2 regions of the Hathewaya histolytica genome follow, and region 2 is predicted to be linked to the other one. Evidence: predicted binding sites of a transcription regulator. Region 2 holds the regulator's gene; the other holds the start of a gene.
The links. The regulator LexA, encoded in region 2, represses DNA repair genes until DNA is damaged. The targets are predictions, from matches to a motif close to CNAACANNTGTTNG.
Positions count from the first base shown of each region.

Region 1: the regulator LexA is predicted to act here: its motif matches at 10,513-10,526, upstream of FGL08_RS01365 (Y-family DNA polymerase).

Region 1 is NZ_LR590481.1:270,759-283,203, reverse strand. It holds gene cdaA (diadenylate cyclase CdaA) at 1-191, opposite strand, end outside; gene FGL08_RS01410 (hypothetical protein) at 434-1,420, shown strand; cyclic di-AMP (ydaO/yuaA leader) riboswitch at 1,473-1,604, shown strand; gene FGL08_RS01405 (cell wall hydrolase) at 1,606-2,178, shown strand; gene FGL08_RS01400 (IS1182 family transposase) at 2,443-3,906, shown strand; gene FGL08_RS01395 (NAD(P)/FAD-dependent oxidoreductase) at 4,128-4,994, opposite strand; gene trxA (thioredoxin) at 5,008-5,322, opposite strand; gene FGL08_RS01385 (tetratricopeptide repeat protein) at 5,442-6,767, opposite strand; gene citG (triphosphoribosyl-dephospho-CoA synthase CitG) at 6,760-7,641, opposite strand; gene citX (citrate lyase holo-[acyl-carrier protein] synthase) at 7,628-8,191, opposite strand; gene citC ([citrate (pro-3S)-lyase] ligase) at 8,154-9,197, opposite strand; gene FGL08_RS01365 (Y-family DNA polymerase) at 9,274-10,464, opposite strand; gene FGL08_RS01355 (DUF4230 domain-containing protein) at 11,018-11,683, opposite strand; gene FGL08_RS01350 (manganese efflux pump MntP) at 11,958-12,445, shown strand, end outside.
Region 2 is NZ_LR590481.1:1,376,184-1,388,628, forward strand. It holds gene mutL (DNA mismatch repair endonuclease MutL) at 1-428, shown strand, start outside; gene miaA (tRNA (adenosine(37)-N6)-dimethylallyltransferase MiaA) at 441-1,382, shown strand; gene hfq (RNA chaperone Hfq) at 1,474-1,713, shown strand; gene FGL08_RS06695 (methionine gamma-lyase family protein) at 1,780-3,063, shown strand; gene lexA (transcriptional repressor LexA) at 3,112-3,720, opposite strand; gene FGL08_RS06705 (ISAs1 family transposase) at 3,887-4,417, shown strand; gene FGL08_RS06710 (hypothetical protein) at 4,656-5,078, shown strand; gene FGL08_RS06715 (tyrosine recombinase XerC) at 5,154-6,143, opposite strand; gene purB (adenylosuccinate lyase) at 6,359-7,789, opposite strand; gene FGL08_RS06725 (CBS domain-containing protein) at 8,021-8,449, shown strand; gene FGL08_RS06730 (ABC transporter substrate-binding protein) at 8,486-9,529, opposite strand; gene FGL08_RS06735 (ABC transporter permease) at 9,530-10,306, opposite strand; gene FGL08_RS13375 (ABC transporter permease) at 10,300-11,121, opposite strand; gene potA (spermidine/putrescine ABC transporter ATP-binding protein) at 11,122-12,174, opposite strand.

The DNA of each region.
Region 1 (12,445 bases), 1.1 Mb from region 2:
TTTAATATCCAGTTTAAAGTCGTTAGGTGAAAAAATCCACTTATAGGTATTAATAAAAAAACAAAAAGTATTCCTTTTAATAATTGTTCCGCTCTTGTTTCTTTTATTAAATTATATGTTTTATAAAATATAAAAGAAACGACCATAATATCTAGAATGTTAAATATTCTTATGTTTTCTATAGTATTCATAAAACCATTTAAAAATGTATTAAAATATTCCACCTTACTCACCTCAAAACTTTCCACTTTATTATAATGTATAATTTAATTATACACTATTAAATAATTATATAGTATAACTTTCTATAAACTTTAACCACTTCTTCCCCACTACCTAATACTATGATTCAGCTTTAAATTTTATAATTATTTCTATATAATTGATATAAAATATATATCAGTAAATACTAAATTAAAAGGAAGTGATAAAAGTGAAAAATAAAAAAACATTAATAATAAGTTCCGTATGTATTTTAATACTAATAGGAGTTTTCTTCTCTATTTATTATTATTTTGTATTTAGAAATACTTCTATATACAACAAAACAGTAAAAAACTACATAATAAAGATAAACAAAATAAATAATGATGTAAACACTTACAGTAGTAACGGAGATTTAGATATAACTAAAATTAATAGTGAGCTATCTAAAAATGTTATAGAACCTTTAGTTAATCATAAAAATAACATTTTAAAATTAAATCCTCCTGAAAAATATAAGGCTAGACAAAAATATTTAGTAGATGGCCTTGAAAATAACATAATGATCTATAAACAAGCTTTTACAATAATAAATAATGCTAATAATATGAACCTTAATAAGTCTTTAGAAGATCTTAAATCCTATAGGGATAAAACTGATTCAAATTATTCTCTTGCGAAAGGAGAAGCCTTTGATATCCAATTCCCCCCTACTCTAAACACTTTTATTGATACTGTGCTTAGCTTTGGAAACAAATCCTTAGAAAAGCAAACTCAATTAAAAATAAAAGAAGCTCAAAATGTTCAATTTAAGAACAGTGTAGAAATTGCAAAAAATAAATTAGAAGACTTATTAAATAAAAATAGTTATGTAGATAATATATCTAGAATTAGAGAAGAAAATAGGATTTTTGAACCTGTACTAGAATCTATAAAAAAAGATAAGGAGACCTTATCTGATATTTTTATTTCTTTATCTGAAATCCCTATTCCTGAAGATAAAAATAATATATTTTCTACCCTGCAATCTATATTAAAAGACTATAGTGTTTACCTCCAAACTCTAAATGACACTCTTGAATCAGAAAATAATAGTGAAAACACTGGAATATTTATTAAAAAATCATTTGAAAACTCTTACACTGAAAATGAAAAAAACTTAGAAAACATAAAAAATAAATTTAATAAATTCAAAGATTCACTAAAAAATATTTAAATTCTTATTAAATTTTGTATTATTTTTTGAGATTTGGTTAAAATATCATTAGCCTAAGTAAATGCCAATTTAAAATTTAGGTTATAACGCGGAGGAACCATTATTAGGGGTGAATCATTAAGTTATGTAGGTTATCCTTTACCGAACCCGACAGCTAACTCCGTAGGCAAAAGGAAGGGAGAAATATGAATACCAAAAAATTAATATTAACATTTACACTAGTACTTAGTTTTTTAGTGTTTACTTCGCCAACTACCAATGCTTTAAGTGCAAATAAGCAAAATGAAAAGAAAGTAGTAGCACTTAATTCTTATGCAGAAGGTAAAAAGCTATACAATGAAAAAGATAATGCAAAAGCCGTATTCAATAACAATCATCAACAGCTCAAAGTTACGGATAAAGACATTTATCTTATGGCACAAATAGTTTATGGTGAAAGTAGAGGTGAACCTTATAAAGGTAAAGTTGCTGTCGCATCAGTAATTCTAAATAGGGCAAGAGATTCTCACTTTCCTAAATCCATAGAGGGTGTTATAAAACAAAAAGGTGCTTTTTCTTGTGTTCAAAATGGAGTAATAAATGTAGTTCCAACAGAAGAATGTTATTCAGCCGTATTTGAAGCACTTAAAGGTAATGATCCTACAAATAAAGCCCTATTTTTCTATAACCCTAAAATAGCTACTTGTGGCTGGATGAAAAATACTAAAAAATCTAATGAGCAATCTATTGGTAGACACGTTTTCTTTATAATTAACTAAATCAAACTACTTAACTTGAGAAAAAAACTTATTTTACTTAAGAGAAAATTCTATTTTATTATATTAAAATAGTTTAAATATATAATTAATAAGTACACTATATTTTTAATAAGCTAATTAAAAGGATAAAAAATGGAGAGCTAAACAGGAGGGTACTGAAAAAGTACCCTCCTAATCTTAATAGACATAACACTACAGTTTGTGTAGATGTTATGTCTATTTTTTAGTATAATTTTTATATTACTAATTTAAGCAGGTGATTTTATGTTAATGCATCAAAAGATGATATTAAGCGAATATGGTGATATATATGATAGGATTATCCCTAAAGATAATATGTTGAGAAGGATTAAAGAAATGGTAGATTTCTCATTCATCTACGATGAATTAGTTTCTACATATTGCAATAATAACGGTCGCGGAGCGATTGACCCAATAAGAATGTTTAAATATCTTTTACTAAAAACTATTTTCAATATTTCTGATGTAGATGTTGTTGAACGCTCTAAATATGATATGTCTTTTAAATATTTCTTAGATATGGCTCCGGAGGAGGATGTAATTAATCCAAGTTCTTTAACTAAATTTAGAAAGCTACGCTTAAAGGACACTAATCTAATGGACATGCTAATTTCTAAAACCGTAGAAATAGCATTGGAAAAGGAAATTATAAAATCAAAATCAATTATTGTTGATTCAACTCATACCAAAGCTAGATACAATCAAAAAACACCTAGGGAAGTTTTAATTGAACAATCTAAAAAACTTCGAAAGTCAGTTTATAACATTGATGAGTCAATGAAAGCAAGGTTTCCTAATAAAGTTAACAACGGTCTTCTTGAGGATGAAATAGAGTATTGTCAAAAACTTATATCAGTTATTGAAAAAGAAGAGGTCATTTCAAGTTATCCAGCTGTAAAAGAAAAATTAAATTTATTAAAAGAAACAATCGAAGATGATTTAGAGGTTTTGTCATTCTCTAAAGATGCTGACGCAAAAGTTGGACACAAAACTGCTGATACATCTTTCTTTGGGTATAAAACTCATATTGCAATGACTGAGGAACGTATTATTACTGCTGCTGTAGTTACTTCGGGAGAAAAACACGATGGAAAACAACTAAAATCACTTATTGAAAAGAGCGAAGCCTCTGGCTTAAACATAGAAAATATTATTGGAGATGCAGCTTATTCAGAAAAAGAAAATATAGAATATGTAAATGAAAGTGAAAAAAATCTAATTGCAAAGCTTAGTAAATCAGTATCTCATGGTAACAAAAGACAAACTAAAACGAAGTTTGAATATAATAAAGATGCAGATATGTATGCGTGTGAAGCTGGCCATATGAGTACTAAGAAAACTAGTACTAGACCTAAAAAACATGCCAAAGATGGACTAGGTACAGTAATTTCTTATTTTTTTGATGTTAAAAAGTGTCAGTGTTGCCCTTTAAAACAAGGGTGCTATAAAGAAGGTGCTAAAACTAAATCATACTCAGTTTCAATCAAAACGAATACGCATCAAAAACATATTGAATTTCAAGAAACTGATTTTTTTAAAGAAAAATCAAAAGAGAGATATAAAATTGAAGCTAAAAATAGTGAAATGAAACATAGACATGGGTATGATGTTGCGTCAGCCGCAGGTCTTGTTGGCATGCAAATGCAAGGTGCATTGACCATTTTTGCTGTAAACTTGAAGAGAATATTGACTCTAAGCAATCAGTAAATATACCCGATTAGGGTTTAATAATACAAAAAGACTCAAGCTCATACCACAAAATGGTATAAACTTGAGTCTTTTAAATTATGTAAAAAGTAAACCCCCGAAAAACTATAAGTTTTTCAGTGGTCTCGCTAAACAGCTCTCCATTTTATTTTAATATAATATTTACTCCCCAAAGTATGATGTTCTATTAAAATTATATTAAAAGTTAATATATAAAGGTATTATTCTACAGAATCTAAATATTCTACAACCTTTGAAGATGCTATAAGCCCTTCTGCAGCAGCTACTATATATCTATATGGTCTTCCAGTACAATCTCCTGCTGCAAAGCACCCATCTAAATTAGTCTTCATATTTCTATCAACTTTTATAAATCCATTCTCTAATTCTATTCCTGGAACTAAATCAGCATAATCTGACACTTCTTTAAGAATAAATACACCTTCTATATTTAACCTACTATTATCTTCGAAAACTACAGCTTCTATTATTTCTTCACCTACTATTTCTGTTGCTTTAGTTCTAATTATTTCTATATTTTCATTTAATATATGATCTCCAAAATTCTTATACATAGGTATATAGTGAACTTTAGCACCCATATTCGCAATATAATTAGCCTCTTCTTCTGAATATTTCCCATAACCAATCACAGCAACAGTACTCTCTCCATATAAAGGTGCATCACACTTAGCACAATAGCTAACACCCTTACCATGTAAGTTTTCTTCATTAATTAAGGGCTTGCCGTAATTTGCTCCTACAGCAATTATGATAGCTTTAGCTTCATAGGTTGTGTCTCCACTCATTAAGGTATAATATTCACCCATATTATAAATATTATCTATTCTTTCCTTAGTTATTTCTATACCTAAAGATTCTATATGATTCTTAAAATTATCTTTGAGAGCTATTCCTGATATTTTATGAAAACCTAAATAATTGTTTATTTCCCTAGCTCTCACTAATTTCTCGCTTAGTTCCTCTGTACCAAAGAATATAAAATTCCTATTCTTACGTTTTAAATTAATAGCAGCCTCTAACCCTGCTGGCCCGCTACCAATTATAGCTACATCATATCTTTTCATGTTCTACCTCACCTTAAAGATTCTTTTGTACAAAACTTTTCACCTGTGGTTTTGGTTTAAATCCAACCATCATATCCTTTAATTCACCCTCATTAAACACCATAAGTGTAGGTAAATTTTTTACATTAAACTTTTGTGCTAATTGTGGATTATCTTCTACATTTATTTTAACAAACTTTACTTTTTCACCCATCTCTTCTGATACTTCTGATAATATAGACATCAACATTTTACAAGGGTTACACCAAGAAGCCCAGAAGTCAGCTACCACTAACTTTCCTTCTCCTAATACTTCCTTATCAAAATTTAAACCATTTACTTCTAACATGAACATAACCTCCATATTAATTTATGCCTTATTTGCTTTACAATCATAAAGTCAATTTTATATAGTTTTATATTAATAGTCAAATAACCTAGAAGTGACTGATTAAATTTACTTTCATATTAGCCTAGTTTTTTTAACTCTTTTTCAAAGACCCTATATTTTTCATCATTTAAATTCTTGTAGGTATCTCTTAAATAATATAAAACGTCTTTAAGATAACTGCCATTTTTAACATAATTTTTTTCCTTATATTCTGTGTAGTATCTCTCATAAATTTTCAGTGCTTCTTTTGTATTCCCTACTTTTTTATATGCAACTCCTAACATATAAAGACCATCCTCATAAGGAAATTTACCTACTCCATAAGAAATCCCTTTACTATAATATTTAATAGCTTCATTAAAATTTCCTTGTTTAGATAAATCTCTTCCTTTAAAGTAATAATACTCCCCTGCTCCCTTATTCATAAACTCAATAGCTTCATTAAAAAACATTTTATCGTTTACATCTAATTCTTCTCTTTTCCAATTTCTTAAAACTTGATCTAGGTCATCAAACTTCTCACCATCTATAGATGCTTTTATATTTTCCTTTGGAAATGAATCCTTCTTATGCTCACTAGTTTTCTTATTAACATTCTGAGCTTTTTCTTTTGAATTTTCTGTGTTAATCTTTTTATTACTGTTTGCCTTTTCATGTTCTAAATTTTTATCATCTCTTTTTTTATCTATCTTAGAATTTTCTTTTTTAATATCCTCTCCATTTTTTATAGTATGCTTTTCTTTACTAACCTCTACATTCTTTTTTTCTTTTGCTATGTTATTATTGGGTAAAAGCATAAATTTATAAAATAAACTACTACATATAAATAAAAGAATTACAACTAAAGGTATATACATCTTTTTTTTATGTATATTTAGCTTACTATCCTTTGGTATTATACCTAAATCTGATAAACTTTGTTTATTTTGAAGAGCTATTTCATTCTTATTATCTAATTTCAAAACCTCGTCCATACACATGAGAGCGTTTTTATAATCAGCTTTTTTTATATAACATTTAGAGAGTTCATTATTTACATTTATAGTATTAAAATTAGTTTTCTCCTTGCACAGTTTAAGTCTTTCTATGGATTTTGATATTTGAAAACCTTCAATATAGTGAAGAGCTTCTCCATATAAAGTTGCATACTCTTCATCTTTTATACTATCTGCTAGATACTTTCTTGATATTTCATCTTTATTATTTCTATAATTAATATTCCAAAGGTTCCTAGCTTTATTCATATCTCCCTTTAAATAGTATAAGATGCCATTAAAATTCAATAGATTATTATTTGAATTTATATCATCTCCTAAACTCTCACAAAGATTTATGGCTTTTTCCAAGTGTCCCTTATGATAATAATTTAAAACTTTTTTATAAACTTTATTAGCCTTACTCATATAAAACTCCCTCTTTTATAAATTCCTTTACAAAACTAATAAATACAGTAATAGCTAGGAGGTCTGCCGCTCCCCCTGGACTTATTCCCATTTCACAAAACTCTTTATCTAATTTTAAAATCTCAGCTCGTCCACTTTTAGTCTTAACTCCACCTAAACTCATTATATTTCTTGACCTTTCTTGCATATAATAAAGAGTATCTATAGATTTTCTATGAAGAACTGTAGTATCCTCACAATATGACATTATACATATTAATGTATGTACGAGCCTCTCTCGTTCATTTAAGCTTGAAGATTTTTCATATAACGGAAGGGCTCTATTAAATACTATGGGTATTCCACTCTCAACTTCCCCTCTTATTCCTTTTAGACCGTACTTTAGGTAGAGCTTTTCACCATATGTAAGATTCTCTTTTATCATATTTTCTTTGTTTATTTTAAGTTCATTCTCTACAATTCCCTTTGTCATGCTCTTTATAATCTCTGTAATACTTTCAAAAGGTAACTTTTCATATATAGTCTTTGCAGTAGCTGCTAAGGTTATGCCCATTAAAAATATCATTCCCTTGTGGGTGTTAATACCCTTTGTTTTACATAGCATACTTTTCTCTGCCTCTATCCCAATCCTTCTTATACTAAGAAAAATCTCATAAGGACTCTTATGATTAAATCCTTTCTCTGCAAAAACATACATATAAGGAGTAAGCGCAGAAGTGCTATTTAGAAAAGTAAAGTAATCCATATCCTTATGTGCACCATTAGAAATGGGTGTCACAAGACCTGGCTTAGGATATGCAGAAATCTCATAAAGCATAGCAAGTTCTGCAAATCCACCTAGACTATTTATAATTTCTTCTCTATTTATCATCATGAACTTTCTCCATATTTATGTATTTTTCATATCTATTTTCTATAAAATCTATAATACTCTTTATATTATGTTTCTTGCTTCTAACACAGAGATGAGCATACTCATTACATAAAAAACACACTCTCTTATCATATCCTATATCACTTCTGCTTAAAGAATTACCAAGAGCATTGTAAACATCAATATCTAAAGTTCTACCCAAAATATGAGTTTCCTCTATGTCCACCGTTGTTTTCTTTATTTTTAAGCTGTCACCTTTTATAACCCAAAATACCAAAGGACCTTCTGCAGTAAAGTCTTCCTTACTAAACAATATATCTGCCTGAAAAATTTTATAAACCTCCTCTTTCATTATGCCTATTATATCCCTTGTAAGGCGATTATCTTTTTCTATTCCTGGATAATTCACTCGCATAACTACTAGAGTTTCTTTATACTCTTCTATCAAATCTTCTTGAAAGCTAACCCTATACTCTCTTGCATTTAAAACATCTTCTGCACTATACATAATCCTAATGTGGGGAATTACTAGACTTAATCTTCTCCACAATCTCCCTTCCCTCTATACTGTTTAAAAACTCATAAGTAACCCTTGGAACAAGGTTTTTAACCTCTTCTAGCTTATCATGTTTTATTAGTTCTCTAACCTTTGAAGCACTTATTTTTTCTTCTTCTTCTTCTTTTCTTTCAAGTATAATAAGTTCTTTATTATATCTTCTAAAGTTCTCTTCTAATGACTCATTATAAGCTCTAGTAACCTTACAATAAGGTTCTTCTCCAACAAATCTTTTGCTTATGTTAAACCTACTACAAAAATATCTTAGGAAAATTTCACTATCTAACTTAGTATAAGCAGTTAGTATATCCTCCTCTTTTCTTAAGAAATATAATGGGAATGTTGCAGAAGAAATTATATACTCTCCACCTTCTATAACCTTAACATTTCCTAAATCTCGTACCCCCTCTTTTACCAAATTGTATCTCACATTAAAAGGAAATAAAGACTTATCTTCCTGAACTATAAACACTAATACCTCTTCAGCATCTTTAGATGCCTGTTCTATTAAATATCTATGGCCAAAGGTAAAGGGATTACAATTCATAACTAAAGCACTTCTTTGTTTTTTATCATTTAAATTATACTTTTTAGCAATTTTGTCTAAATATTTATCTATGTTATACATACCATTTTCAAGTAATGCAACCTTATTTACTTCTACAATCAAAGAATATCCGAGTCCTGTAAAAATAGGTATATTATCAGGCTTTGTAAAAATAAAGCTATGATATATACCTTCTTCGAATAATTTATCATTTAGTTTAGTTATTAGTTTCTCACTAAAACCTTCTCCTCTTAATTCTTCGCTTACTGCAAAACACTTTAATACACTTTTAGCCTTAGAACAGGTTCCTTTTATATTTCCACCTTTTCTTATAACTAATGTGTAATCTAAATCTTTATCTAAACCTAAATCGTAGCTAAGTAAAAATTCTCTTACCTCTGAAACTTCTTCTATATTATTTAAATTTACTTTTTCTATGCTATATTCATACATAACCATCACTCCACAATTACAATATAATTATAGTTTACTTTGAAAATAAGAGTTACTCAAGTATAATTTCACCTTATTACTTTATAAGTGTTGATCTTTTAATACTATTTTCTCCATACTTATTCCTAAGAGTATCCATAGTCTTATCTAAGTTTTCTGTTTTGTTTTTTCCCTCATAACTAAAAAAACTAAGCTGTTCTATAGAATCTTTAGTAAGTTCGCTTAAGCCAACTCCAATAAGCCTTAAAGGTTCTCCTATCCAAAATTCTTTGAATAGATCACAAGCTTCTCTAAATATAGTTTCCGTACAATTCGTAGACTCTACTAACATTTTTTGTTTTCCCCTTGAAATAAAATCCTTATTTTTTAAAGTTATAGAAATTACAAAAGCCTTTTTTCCCTCTTGTCTAATTCTCCTACCTACATTCTCTGAAATACCTAATATTACCTTGATAGCTTCTTCCTCAGTAATTATGTCATGTGGTGTAGTTGTAGAATTACTTATACTTTTTATATCTACTTCATCTCTATTAATTATAGGAGACTTATCTATACCTTTTGCATACTCCCATAAGATAATACCATGACTCTTTAGTAGATATTGAATAAATTCTTTATCACAAGACGCTAAATCCCCTATGGTATTTATATTTACATTCTTAAGCTTTTTTGCAGATACTGTGCCAACCATAAATAACTTTTCTATAGGAAGAGGCCACATTTTGTCTTTAATTTCACTTTTAAATAATGTATGTATTTTATTTGGCTTTTCGAAATCAGAGGCCATTTTAGCTAAAAGCTTATTATCTCCTATACCTATGTTTACCGTGAACCCAAGTTCTCTGTATATTCTCTTACTTATTTCTTTTGCAACAGTATAATAATCTTTATATATATGTTCCATATTACTGAAATCTAAAAAACATTCATCTATAGAGTATCTTTGAATTAAAGGGGTATATTCTTCTAAAATATTTATCATAGCATTACTACATCTTTTATATAGATCAAAATAAGGGGATTCCACTCTAAGATTAGGACACTTTCGAAAAGCAGAAAACAAAGTTTCTCCTGTGTTTATATTATATTTCTTAGCTTCTTCTGATTTTGCAAGAACCACACCTCTTCTATTATGAGGATCTCCCCCAATTACTGAAGGAATTTTTCTAATATCTACTTCATTGCCATTTTTCAATAAATATACAGCAGTCCAAGACAAAAAAGCAGAATTTACATCAATGTGAAAAATTAATCTTTGCCTTCTCATTAATATCAACCCTTTTCCATAATTATCTTAATTAAGATTAATTATATACGAACATTAGTTCTATTTCAAGATAAGTTTTTAAAAATATATATAAACTTACTCATAAAATACAAATTACATCTCACACTTTAAAGGCAATTAAATATACTGTTACTAGGATTAAATACTAAACTTAATTAGAGTTCCCACAGGGGGCTCTCTCTCCTATATACTTAACCAATTATAAAGGAGGAGTATATATGAGCCATAGAAAAAATAAATGCAGCTGCGGTTGCAGACATAATTGTTCATGCCACCATAATCACAATCATAATCATTGTTGTAATCATAATAATAATCATTGCCATGGTGGACATAATAGACATTGCTGCAACTGCCATTCAACCCCTTGTAGATGTAACTCATTAGGTTTCCGTAGTATTTGTGAAAATCCTGCATGTTTAGTAGCTTTACTTTTACTTTGTTCTAACAGAAGATGCTAATTAAACTAAAAAAATAGTGTTTGCTTGGGTGCTTTTAAAAGCACCCATACAAACACTTTTCTTAAATTATATTAATTAAAAACAATACTTATCTCTTCAAATCCCATATCACTTAGCATTCCCTGCATTAAAGTTTTAACTTCTTCATTAGCTTTTTCTATATAACCATCTTTGATAATTTGGTTTTCTATTCTTTTTTGTTCCTTTGCTATCTCATTTATCATATCTTGTGCACCATATCTATTAAATATGGAGTATTTTTCATCATATACCATTAAATTTTTAGTGTCAGCCACATTATCTAGAACTTTGCATTTAGGAAGTGTTATACTTACCTTCTTTTTATTATCACTTAATTTTATAGTTTTGCTTTTTAAATCTGTACCGAACTTTATATATCCATTGTACTTTACTATAAAGGATTTACCTGTAAAAGGTACAGGCAAATCTTTCAATTTTAAATTATCCTTTAATGCAACAACAGAAGAATAGTTATATTTTAATGTTGATATTTCTGAAATCTTATCCACCCTTTCTGCAATGGTAGATGTATTTATTTTACTTACTTTATTAAATTTCATACCAGTTATAAAAGTAATCACTACCAATATGGTTATACATAATATAGTTACAGTAAGGTTAAGCTTAGGTCTTTTTTTTAGTCTCTCCCTAAAACTCCTCTTCTTCTCTATATCTTTACATTCTATGTTCCCTGTTTTATCTGTATCTAAAATCATAACTTAAATCCTCATCCCCTTTTTATCATTAAATTAGATTTTATCCTATTTTATATAATAATATATTTTTATTATTATATAAGTTAAATATTACTAAGTCAACCACTATCACTATTATCTCCTATATATAAAAGTATTTATCTATATATTATAAAACTTAATTGCACTATATTGTATTTACATAATCCTATTAATTACACTCTCTTACTCCTTTGACTTAGATATTAAAGTTTTATATACTATTATTTGATAAAACTTTAAGGGGGAACATATAATGAATCTCTTCTCCATATTTCTAGTTGCTCTTGGACTTGCCATGGATGCCTTTGCAGTCTCAATTACAAGTGGTATGCTAATTCCCAATTTAAAAAAGAAACATGCTGCAAAAATAGCTTTTGCCTTTGGATTTGCACAAGCTCTTATGCCTTTAATTGGATTTATTGCCGGAATTAACTTTAAGGATTATATTGCAAGAATAGACCATTGGATAGCTTTTGTACTTCTGGGGTTTTTAGGGGTTAAAATGATTTTAGAAGGTAGGGAACAGTGCCAGGAAAAAGAGGCGTTTAATCCTCTTAAAACTAAGGTACTATTGATGCTATCAATTGCTACTAGCATAGATGCTCTAATTATAGGAATTAGTTTCGCTTTCTTAGATGTGTCTATAACAAAAGCAGTTTTAATTATAGGTATAATTACCTTTATAATATGCTTTATAGGCGTACTCATAGGTAAGAAATGTAACTGTATATTTAGAAGCAG
Region 2 (12,445 bases):
CTCAAGTTTTAGCCTTTCCTCAGGTTCAAGAACTTAGTCAAGAAGATTATGCTTTATATTATGAAAATAAAGAAGTTTTTTTTAATACAGGTTTTAATATAGAGCCCTTCGGTGAAAACACTATTAGTATAAGGGAAGTTCCCATATTTTTAGGTGAAACTGATGTTAATAATCTTTTTAATGATATATTAGAAGATCTAAAAAACATGGGTAAAGGTGAGAAGGAACAAGTTAGGTATTTAAAAATAGCCACTCTCGCTTGTAAAGCAGCAGTAAAAGCAAATCATAATTTATCTATAGAAGAGATGTCTCATCTTTTAAATGAGCTTAGATTTATAGATCAACCTTTTACTTGTCCGCATGGTAGACCAACTATAATTAAATATACGTTGAAAGAAGTAGAGAAAGTATTTAAAAGAATTCAATAAAGAGGTATATATATGAAAAAAGATTTGTTCATTTTATCTGGACCAACAGCTATTGGAAAAACAGATATATCTATAAAACTTGCAAAGCTTTTAGATGGGGAAATTATCTCAGCTGATTCTATGCAAATATATAAGCATATGGATATAGGTTCTGCTAAAATTAATAAGAATGATATGGATGACATACCACATCATTTAATTGATTTTGTAGATCCTAGAAGGGAATTCAGTGTATCAGAATTTGCAAGTCTCTCAAAAGAAAAGATAGAGGATATAAAAAACAGAGGTCATTTGCCTATGTTAGTAGGTGGAACTGGTCTATATCTTGATTCTTTAATATTTAATTATAATTTTGCAGAGAGTAATCGTGATGAAGAATATCGAGAATATCTTAGGCAATTGGCAGAGGAGAAAGGAAAAGAACATATACATCAAATGTTAAAGGACGTAGACTTGGAATCCTATAACAGACTTAGCGTAAAAGATCTTAAAAGAAATATAAGAGCTTTAGAAGTTTATAAAACTACTGGCAAAACTATACGAGAAATTAATGAAGAAAGGGATATATATGATATACCTTACAATATATATTATTATGTACTAAACATGAACCGTAATAATTTATATGAAAGAATTAATAAAAGGGTAGATATAATGTTAGAACAAGGTCTTATAGATGAAGTTAAAGATTTAATTTCCATGGGGCTAAGTGAAGATACTCAATCTATGAAAGGGATAGGGTATAAAGAAATTATACAATATCTTAAAGGTAAGATTTCATATGAAGAAGCTGTATATCTAATCAAAAAAGGAACTAGAAATTATGCTAAGAGACAGCTTACTTGGTTTAGAAAAGATAAAAGAGTTATATGGGTATATAAAGATGACTTTTCTTCAGAGGGAGATATTATAAACTATATATATAAGGATTTCTTAAAAAGAAAAATAAATTAATAATAATTAATTAAAACTTAAAAGGATTTTAAGTAGACTTATAGAATAATTAATTTAAAGTACTTTTAATGGTACAAACGGAGGGTATGATATGAATAATAAATTAAATAGTAATTTGCAAGATATTTTCTTAAATAATGCTAGAAAGAATAAAATAGCGGTTAATATTAGATTACTCAATGGATATAGTCTAAAAGGATTTGTAACGGGTTTTGATAGTTTTACAGTATTTTTGGACTGTAATGGAGAGCAAATACTAATATATAAACATGGAATATCAACAATTACACCTCAAAAACCGATTCTATATAATAATAATCTAAATAAATAATAATAAAGAATAGGATATATCCTATTCTTTATTATTCACTCAAGAATATAAGGGAAAGGTGATTTTATGTTAGACCAGACTTTAAATACATTAAAAGAATTTTATAATATTGATAAGGAAGTTATAAGTATATATGAACAAGCTTTAAGTGACACAAGAGATATCTTTAAATCCTTAGATGAAATTAGGGAATATAATCAATTAAAAGTTCTAAAAGCTTTTCAGGAAGAGAGAATAAGTGATATGCATTTTACTAACTCTACAGGATATGGCTACGGGGACATTGGAAGAGATACTCTTGATAAAGTCTTTGCTAGAGTATTTAACTGTGAATCTGCTTTAGTAAGACCTCACTTTGTAAATGGAACTCATGCTATAGGAACTGCACTTTTAGGTAATCTAAAGCCAGGAGATACCATGTTATCTGTTTGTGGTACTCCATACGATACATTACATAGTATTATCGGAATCACAGAAAACTCAAAAGGTTCTTTAAAGGAGCATGGAGTTAACTATAGATTAATAGATTTAAAAAACAATAAAGTCAATCTTGAAGAAGTTATAAAGGTTCTAAATAATGATAAATCTATAACTCTTGTACATATACAACGTTCTACAGGATATGGATGGAGACATTCTCTTCAAGTGTGTGAAATTAAAGAAATCATTGAGGCTGTAAAATCCGTACGTGAGGACATAATCTGCTTTGTAGACAATTGTTATGGTGAGTTTATAGATACTATAGAACCAACAGATGTAGGTGCTGACCTAATTGCAGGATCTTTAATAAAAAATATAGGCGGTGGGATAGCTCCAACAGGGGGTTATATTGTTGGAAAAGAATCTTATGTAGAAAATGCTTCTTATAGATTAACTGTTCCAGGTATTGGAGCAGAATGTGGCTCTACTTTTGGAGTTATGAGGACGTTATTCCAAGGATTGTTTTTAGCTTCTCACATATCAATGGAAGCCGTTAAAGGTGCTATATTATGCTCAAGAATTATGGAACTATTAGGTTTTGAAGTACTACCTAAATATAATGAAAAAAGAAGTGATATAATCCAATCTATTAAATTTAATGATAAAGAAAAGTTAATTCAATTTTGCAAGGGTATACAACAAGGTTCTCCTATAGATTCTTTTGTAGAATGTGAGCCATGGGATATGCCAGGATATGAAGATCAAGTAATTATGGCAGCAGGTGCATTTATTCAAGGTTCTTCTATTGAGCTTTCTGCTGATGCTCCTATTAGAGAACCTTATATTGCATATCTTCAAGGTGGACTTACCTTTGATCATTCTAAAATAGGGATTTTAATAGCAATTCAAAGAGTATTAAACTTAAAATAAATTAAAGAAATTTATAGACAGGTATTAAGGTACAAGTTTTGCTGTACCTTAATACCTTCTATATATGCCGACAAGTTTTCCAACAATAGAACATTCACTTACTATTATTGGTTCCATAGTGGAGTTTTCTGGTTGAAGTCTGTAATATCCATTTTCCTTAAAAAAACGTTTTATTGTAGCTTCATTATCAATAAGAGCCACTACAATGTCATTGTTTTGTGCCACATTACACTTTTCAATTATGGCATAGTCACCATCTAAAATCCCTGAATCAATCATACTTTCTCCTGAAACCTTTAACATAAATAATTCCTTATTATTTTTAACATAATTTAAAGGTAGTGAAAAAGTATCTTCTATGTTTTCTACGGCTAAAATCGGCTGTCCAGCAGTAACTTTTCCGATTATAGGTATATCAACCATTTCCTTTTTTATTAAAGACTCTTTTAATATCTCAATAGCTCTAGGCTTAGTTGGATCTCTTCTTATATAACCTTTTTGCTCAAGTCTTGACAAATGCCCATGTACTGTTGACGTAGAACTAAGTCCTACAGACTTACAAATTTCTCTTACAGAAGGGGGGTATCCCTTTGATTGAATTTGTGATTTTATATATTCATATATCTCTAGTTGTTTACTACCTTGTTTATTTGACATCTATTTCACCTCACTATGATAAAAAAATTATATCACATAGATAGTAAATAATCAAACTAATGTTCTAATTTTCTAAATTATTATATACCTATGCTATCAGGGCAAACGCATATAATTTTTAGGGCGTTAGCTCTTTTATTTTGTTGAAATAATGCTTATAATTTAAATTGTACAAAATGTTAAATTATTTTTTGAATCTATATTGAGAGATAAAATTACAGATATAAAAGTACAAACCCTTACTACTCATGATAAAGATCATGGGAGAATTGAAACAAGAAAATACTTTTTAGTTAATGAAATTGCATGGCTGGATAATAAAGAGGACTGGAAAAACATTCAATCCATAGGTATGGTTGAAAGAAAACGAATTGTAGGAGATAAAGAAACTTTTGAGCGAAGCTACTATATAACAAGTTTAGAGTCTATAGAGTTATTTTCAAATGCAGTTAGGCAACATTGGGGTATAGAAAATAAGCTTCATTGGGTTTTAGACGTATCTTTTAATGAAGATAAGTGTAGAGCTAGAAAAGATAATGCAGCTGAAAATTTGACTGTCTTACGACATTTAGCCTTAAATTTACTTAGACAAGAAAAAACTTTAAAGAAAAGTTTAAATATAAAAAAAGTTAGGTGTGCATTAGATAAAAAATATTTAGAAAAAGTTATCTTTGACCCTCTACGAGGTAAAGAATAAAAAGCATCTAAATACCACTAGGCGAAAACTAAGAATAACCTTCTTAATATTCAGTTTGTTTATGCTGTTTCTGTTTGATTATACATATTTTATAAAATGCATCTCTATATTGAAATAAATACAATATAAAGATGCGTTTGCCCTGTCTATGCTATGTTACGGTATTGATAAATTATAGCATTTATGATAAACTTAAAATTCATATAAAAATAAGTTGAATTTAAAAGAGGTTGATAATATGGATAAAGAAAATACAATTGACAATTCTATATGTCCTAAATGTGGTAAAGCTGATTTTTATTATATGGACGATATAAAATTTTGTAATATCTGTGGTGAATACATAGAACTAAAAAAAGACTCTTCTAGATCCATTAAGATTAATAAAGTTTATGATGATAAAATACATATGGGAACAGTAAAGCTAAATAAGAGTGATTTAAATAGAATAAAGCTTAACAATGATGACTTTGTAGTAGATAAAGATAACTTAGAGAAAAATATCATGTTAAATTATAAATTAGATACTAAAGAAGAATCATTTGATATTTTAGATATGGAAGGGTTATGGACTTATATAGAAGATGAGGATGGTTTATCAGAACTATTAGAAGATAAGTCTTTATATGAAAAAACTTCAAGGAAGAATACCCTGGTTTAATTACTATAAAAAAGAATACTGACAAATAATAATAGTTACAAAGATTAAAAGTCAAAGGTATTTATCCTTTGACTTTTAATCTTTGCTTAATGGATTTGCATAAACTGCATCTCTTAAATCTTCTTCATCTACATGTGTATATATTTCCGTTGTCGATATACTTTCGTGGCCTAAAAGACTTTGTATAGATCTAAGATCTACTTTACCGTACTTATACATTAGTGTAGCTGATGTATGTCTTAGCTTATGTGGTGTTAATACAGTGTAGTCTAAATTAGCTATTTGAACATATTTTTTGACTAAACGTTCAACAGCTCTTTGACTTATCCTTCTTTTTTTAGATGAAATAAATAAAGCATCTTTATCTTCATCAGGTACATAGGGGATAATAGTCTCTCTTATAGGTAAGTATTCATTAATTGCTTTCAAAGACGCTTTATTTAAATATGCCGTTCTCTCTTTATTCCCTTTACCTACTATTTTTAAAGTATCATCTTTTATTTTAGATATATTTATATTACAAAGTTCTGAAAGTCTAAGCCCACAATTTAAAAAAAGAGTTATAATGCAAAAATCCCTCTCCATATTCCTATCTTTACTATTCTTAACAGCTCTTAATAGATCTTTACTTTCCTCTAAATTTAAATAAATAGGGTGCCTTTTGGGGATTTTAGGCATCTCTAAATTTTCAGCAGGGTTTTGATGAATAATCAATTTAATATCATGTAAATATTTAAAAAATGACTTTAGTGCCGAAATTTTACGAGCTCTAGCATAATTACTATTATTTAAATAAAGCTCTGTAAAACTTATGAAGTTAATTAAATGATCTAAGGTTATAGACTTAATTTTTTTCATATCTATATTTAATATATCTATATCCTCAAATTTAATTTGTGATTTTTGTTCTTCCATTAGAATGTATTTAAAGAATAAGGTAAGATCAGAACGATATCCTTTAATGGAGTTAATAGATTGACCCTTAATAGAAAGAGAGTAGGTTAAAAAGTCTTTTAATATAGAAGGAAGGTTACTTTCAAAAATATCCAAATACTCTTTATTCATTACATAAGTCCCCCTCTACTATGTTTTTTAATAAAACGACGTTAAACTTTTATTTCACGTCGTTTTCTATATATGCCTTTATTTTATATTTTATACTATTACTATATATTTTTCTATAAAAAATATATAGTAGAAGTTTAAAATATTTTTTGTCTTCTACTATATAAATATAATACTGAAATTTATTTAACTAAATTATTTATCTATTTTAAGAATTAAACGTTTATTTCCGAATTAATACCAATTAAACTCTTATTGGCATCTAATATTGGATTTACATAGTTTTCTATAAAATCTTCAACCTGATTTGGAGCTCTTCCTACGAATTTTTGTGGATCTATAATACCTAGAATTTCTTCCTTGGACATTTTAAATGATGAATCTTCTATTATTCTTTGAATTAAATCGTTTTCAAGACCTAATTCTTTAACTTGCCTAGCTGCTTCCATAGAGTGTACTCTTATTTTCTCGTGGAGTTCTTGCCTATCTCCTCCCCTTTTAACAGCTTCCATCATAATATTCTCTGTAGCCATGAAAGGTAACTCACGATTTACATGAGCTTCTATTACTTTAGTATAAACAACTAGGTTACTAGAAACATTTAGATATAGGTTTAAAACTCCATCTAGAGCAAGGAAAGCTTCTGGTATAGCAATTCTCTTATTAGCAGAGTCATCCAAGGTTCTTTCAAACCATTGAGTTGCCGAAGTTATGGCAGGATTTAAAGAATTTACTATAATATATCTTGCAAGAGCGCCCATTCTTTCACTTCTCATAGGATTACGTTTATATGCCATAGCTGAAGAGCCTATCTGATTTTTTTCAAAAGGTTCTTCAATTTCCTTCATACTTTGAAGTAATCTTAAATCATTACTAAACTTATAAGCACTTTGAGCTATTTCAGATAAGGTATTTACTATAATGGAATCTACCTTTCTTGAATAAGTTTGACCTGTTACTGGGTATGTATCTTTGAATCCCATCTTTTCTGCAACCATTTTATCTAGTGATTTAACTTTACTCTCATCCTCATTAAAAAGCTTCATAAAGCTTGCTTGTGTTCCAGTTGTACCTTTTACACCTCTTAATTTAAGATTTGAAATTACAAAATCTAAGTTTTCAAGGTCTAATAATAATTCTTCCATCCATAGGGTTGCCCTTTTGCCTACAGTAGTAAGCTGTGCAGGTTGAAAATGTGTGAAACCCAATGTAGGTATATTCTTATTTTCTAAAGCAAATTTTTTCAAAGAATCTATTACACTTATTAATTTCTTTTTAGTTAAAATTAGAGCCTCTTTCATTACTATAAGGTCCGTATTATCACCAACATAACATGAAGTAGCACCTAGATGTATAATTCCCTTAGCTGTAGGACATTGAAGACCATAAGCATATACATGACTCATTACGTCATGTCTAATCTCTTTTTCTTTTTTCTCAGCATCTTCATAATTTATATTATCTAAGTTACTTTTTAGTTCCTCTATTTGCTCTTCTGAAATACTAAGGCCTAGCTCTTTTTCACTTTCTGCTAGTGCTAGCCATAACTTTCTCCAAGTTTTAAATTTCATTTCATCAGAGAATATATAAGACATTTCAGGTGATGCATATCTTGAATTTAATGGTGTGCTATACTTGTTTCTCATGTTTACCTCCACACGTACAAAAATTTAATTTATATACTATTTATTCATATTATAGCATATAGTTATTTTTTTTGTAACAGTTTCGTTCGTGTTTTACATAATTTTATTTTATAATTAATATTATATTACTTTTTTCTTAAAGATTTTTCAATGTTTATACAATTATAATTTTCTTATTTTATGTTATAATACTATTAAGATAAGAAACATAAAAAAGGATGGTTTTTTAAAATGAATATAGCATTTTTTCTTACACCTAAAATTGAAGTTGTTTATGTAACTGAAAATTCTACTTTAGGTAAGACACTTAAAATCATGGAAAAAAACAAATACAGTGCAATTCCAATAATTGATGATAAGGGTAAATATGTAGGTACTTTAACAGAAGGCGATATCCTATGGTACATACAAGAAAAATTAAATAAAAATAATTTAAATTTAGAAAATATATATATAACTCCTTTAAAACAGATATCAAGAAAAGTTAAAAATTCTCCCGTGAAAATTAATTCAAACATTGAAAACTTAATTACACTTTCTATATCTCAAAATTTTGTACCTGTTGTAGATGATGAAAATACCTTTATAGGTATAATAAAAAGAAGTATTATAATTAACTTTTGCTATGAAGAATTAAAAACTACTAAGGAATGTATATAAAAAAGCTCGCTAATATGCGAGCTTTTTTATATACATTTATTTTGCTTTTACATTTGTCCATACTTTATCATATTCTTTTATAAAGTTACCTAGGTCTATAAATACTTCACTTTTTTTTATAACTTCATCACTTGGATAAGCCGTAGGATTTTCTATGATTTCTTTAGGTAATAATTTTTGCGCTTCCTTATTGGGAGTTGAATATCCTATGTATTCTACATTCTTTTTAGATATTTCAGCTTCAGTCATAAAATTAATAAACATTTCAGCTTCTTTTTTATGTTCGCTTCCCTTAGGAATTACCATATTATCAAACCATAGGTTAGTTCCTTCTTTAGGAATAACATATTCTAAATTCTCGTTATTTTCCATCATGGTTAAGGCATCTCCTGACCAAACTACAGCTATAGCGGCCTCTCCTTCTACCATCTGGTCTTTAACTTCATCACCAACATAAGCATATACTAATGGTTTTTGTTTCATTAGTTCTTCTTTTGCTTTGTTTAGCTCATTTGTATTCTTGGAATTTACAGAATAACCTAGTTTTTTTAGAGCAATTCCAATAGAATCTCTTTGACTATCTAACATAAGTATTTGACCTTTATATTTAGGATTCCAAATATCATTCCAACTTGTAATCTCGTCTTTTATCATTTTAGTATTATATATTATACCTAATGTTCCCCACATATAAGGAACTGAATATTCATTGTTAGGATCAAAAGGCAAGTGTTTAAATCTACTATCTATTTGTGCATAATTTTTTATATTATTAAAATCAATTTTTTCTAGTAACCCTTCATTCACCATTTTAGTTATCATATAATCAGATGGAATGGCTAAATCATATTGTCCAGGGGAATTTTTTAATTTCACGTACATCTCTTCATTCGTTGCGAACTCATTATATCTAACCTTTATATTAGTTCTATTTTCAAATTCTTTGATTAAATCTTTATCCATATAATCTCCCCAATTATATATCCTAAGCTCTTTTTTCTTACTACCACAACCTAATGGAAGTAATATTATAGTACTAAGTAAGACCATTCCTAAAATACAGGATAAAAACTTTTTCATCTAATTTTTTTCTCCCTTCAAACTCTTCTTATTAATTACTAATAACAGTATAAGAACTGTTAAAAACATTAGTGTAGACAATGCATTAATTTTAGGGTTTATTCCCTTTCTAGCCATAGAATAAATATTAATTGAAAGATTTGATACTCCAGAACCTGTATTAAAGAAACTTATTACGAAATCATCAATAGATAATGTAAATGCTATTAATGCCCCTGATATTATCCCTTCTTTAATTTCTGGTAAAATTACTTTTCTTAATGCATATAAAGGTGTAGCACCTAAATCTAGAGCAGCCTCTAATATATTTTTAGGAAGTTGTTTTAATTTAGGCATAATGGCAAGTACTACATAAGGAGTACAAAAACTTATATGAGCTAAGAGCATAGTTAAAAAGCCCTTCTCTATTCTCATTAAATTAAATAACAACATAAGTCCTACAGCAGTTACTATGTCAGGATTTAAAACTGGTAAATAGTTTAAATTTAGTAATAACTTTTTCATATGTATTGAGGAGTTATGAATGCCGATAGCTGCAAAGGTTCCCAAAATAGTAGAAATTAAAGCAGCAAGCAATGCTATAAGTATGGTGTAGTATAATGCTTTTAATATCTGCGTATCATTAAATAAACCTACATACCACTTTAAAGTAAAACCACTCCATCGTACTCTTGACTTAGAATTGTTAAAAGAAAAAATTATTAATACCAGTATAGGGGCATATAAAAATAAGTATACAAGAAAACTATATAATTTCTTCATAAAAGACTTTACCATAATCCGCTACCCCCACTTTCTTCTCTATCATATTTAGATACAAATCTCATGGAAAATAAAATTAGTATCATCATTATAATGGATACTGCAGAACCAAAGTTCCAATCTCCCACTACTAGGAATTGCTGTTCTATTAAATTTCCAATAAGCATATACTGTCCTCCACCAAGTAGTCTTGATATAACAAAGGTAGTTACAGCAGGCATAAAAACCATAGTTATTCCTGAAACAACTCCAGATAAACTTAGTGGGAAAATAATTTTAGTAAATACAATAAAGCTATTAGCCCCTAAATCTTTAGCAGCCTCTATCAAATTTTTATCCATTTTATTTAATACAGTGTATATAGGGAGTACCATAAAGGGTAAAAAGTTATACACCATACCTAATAATACCGCACTATCATTGTATAATAGGTCTAAACTTTTAAATCCAATTAAATTCAAGAAGGAATTTATAAATCCATTCTTCCCTAGAATAGCCATCCATGCATAAGTTCTTAATAAGAAATTCATCCACATTGGTAAAACTAATAGGAGAATTAATATGTTCTTTTTTCTATTAGGTAATGTAGTTAGTATGTATGCCATAGGATAGCCTATTATAAGACATAATAATGTAGAAATAAGTGCAAGTTTAATTGAACGTATTAAAATATTTATATATAAAGGATCTAAAAAGTTTTTATAATGTGATAAAGTAAATGTAAAACTTCTACCATCAATACTAAAACTGAAAAAAGCTATCAATAGTAGTGGAAATACTATAAATATAACATTCCAAATTATATAAGGATAAGAAGTGTATTTTTTCATTTATATCTCCTCTTTTTCAGCTTTCATTATATGTATATCGTCTGGATATATATCAAGGCCTATTGTATTTCCAATCTCTACATGTTTTGTATTATGTAAAAGCCACGCATAATCTTCATCACCCTTAACAACTATTTCATAATGTACACCCTTGAAGGTTACAGATTCTACTATACCTTTTAACTTTCCTTTATCACTATCTACAATTTTAATATCTTCTGGTCTTATAACTACTTGAACTTCTTTATTTGAATTTGGTCTTTTATCAACACATTTAAATTTAACATTGAAAAATTCTACTAGATAATCTTCTTCCATTACGGCAGGGATTATATTTGATTCTCCTATAAACTTCGCAACAAAGGAGTTTTTAGGTTCGTTATATATATCTTCTGGTACACCCATTTGTTGAATTATACCCTTATCCATAACTATTATTTTATCAGACATGGTAAGTGCTTCTTCCTGGTCATGTGTTACATATATAAAAGTTATACCTATCTCTTGTTGCATATGTTTTAATTCTATCTGCATTTCTTTTCTTAGTTTCAAATCTAATGCGCCTAGAGGCTCATCTAGAAGCAATACTTTTGGTTCATTGACTAACGCTCTTGCAATGGCTATTCGTTGCTGCTGTCCTCCACTTAAAGAGGTTATCTTTCTTTTTTCATATCCTTCTAGATTTACTAACCTTAACATTTTTTTTATTCTTTTTTCTATTTCATCTTTATGTAGCTTTTTAATTTTAAGTCCAAATGCGATATTTTCATATACGTTCATATGTGGGAACAAAGCATACTTCTGAAATACAGTATTTATCTGTCTTTCATACGGTGGTGTGTTGTTTATTTCTTTTCCCTCAAATATAATATTCCCTAATGTAGGTGTTTCAAATCCTCCTATCATTCTAAGTGTTGTAGTCTTACCACATCCACTTGGTCCTAATAAGGTTAAAAACTCATTTTTCTTAACGACAAAATTAATATCTTTTAATATCTGTACACCGTCATATTCTTTAGAGATTCCATTAATTTCGATTATATTTTCATCCATTGGCTTCACCCCTACTAATATTATTAAAGATTTATTATACTTTTAAAATAAACCACCTTTAATTCTATAAAAAAAAACTAATAAATTCAATCTTTCTTTTTAAATTTTTTAATTTTCCTGTTTTTCTTGTTATTTTATATAAATAAACTAATTTATCACATAATTCTTTTATTATACTCCTATATTTATAGTATATATATTTTTTATATTTATACATTGATTAAAATGCATATATTTGCTAATATAATTTTGAATACTTATGAAAGAGGTG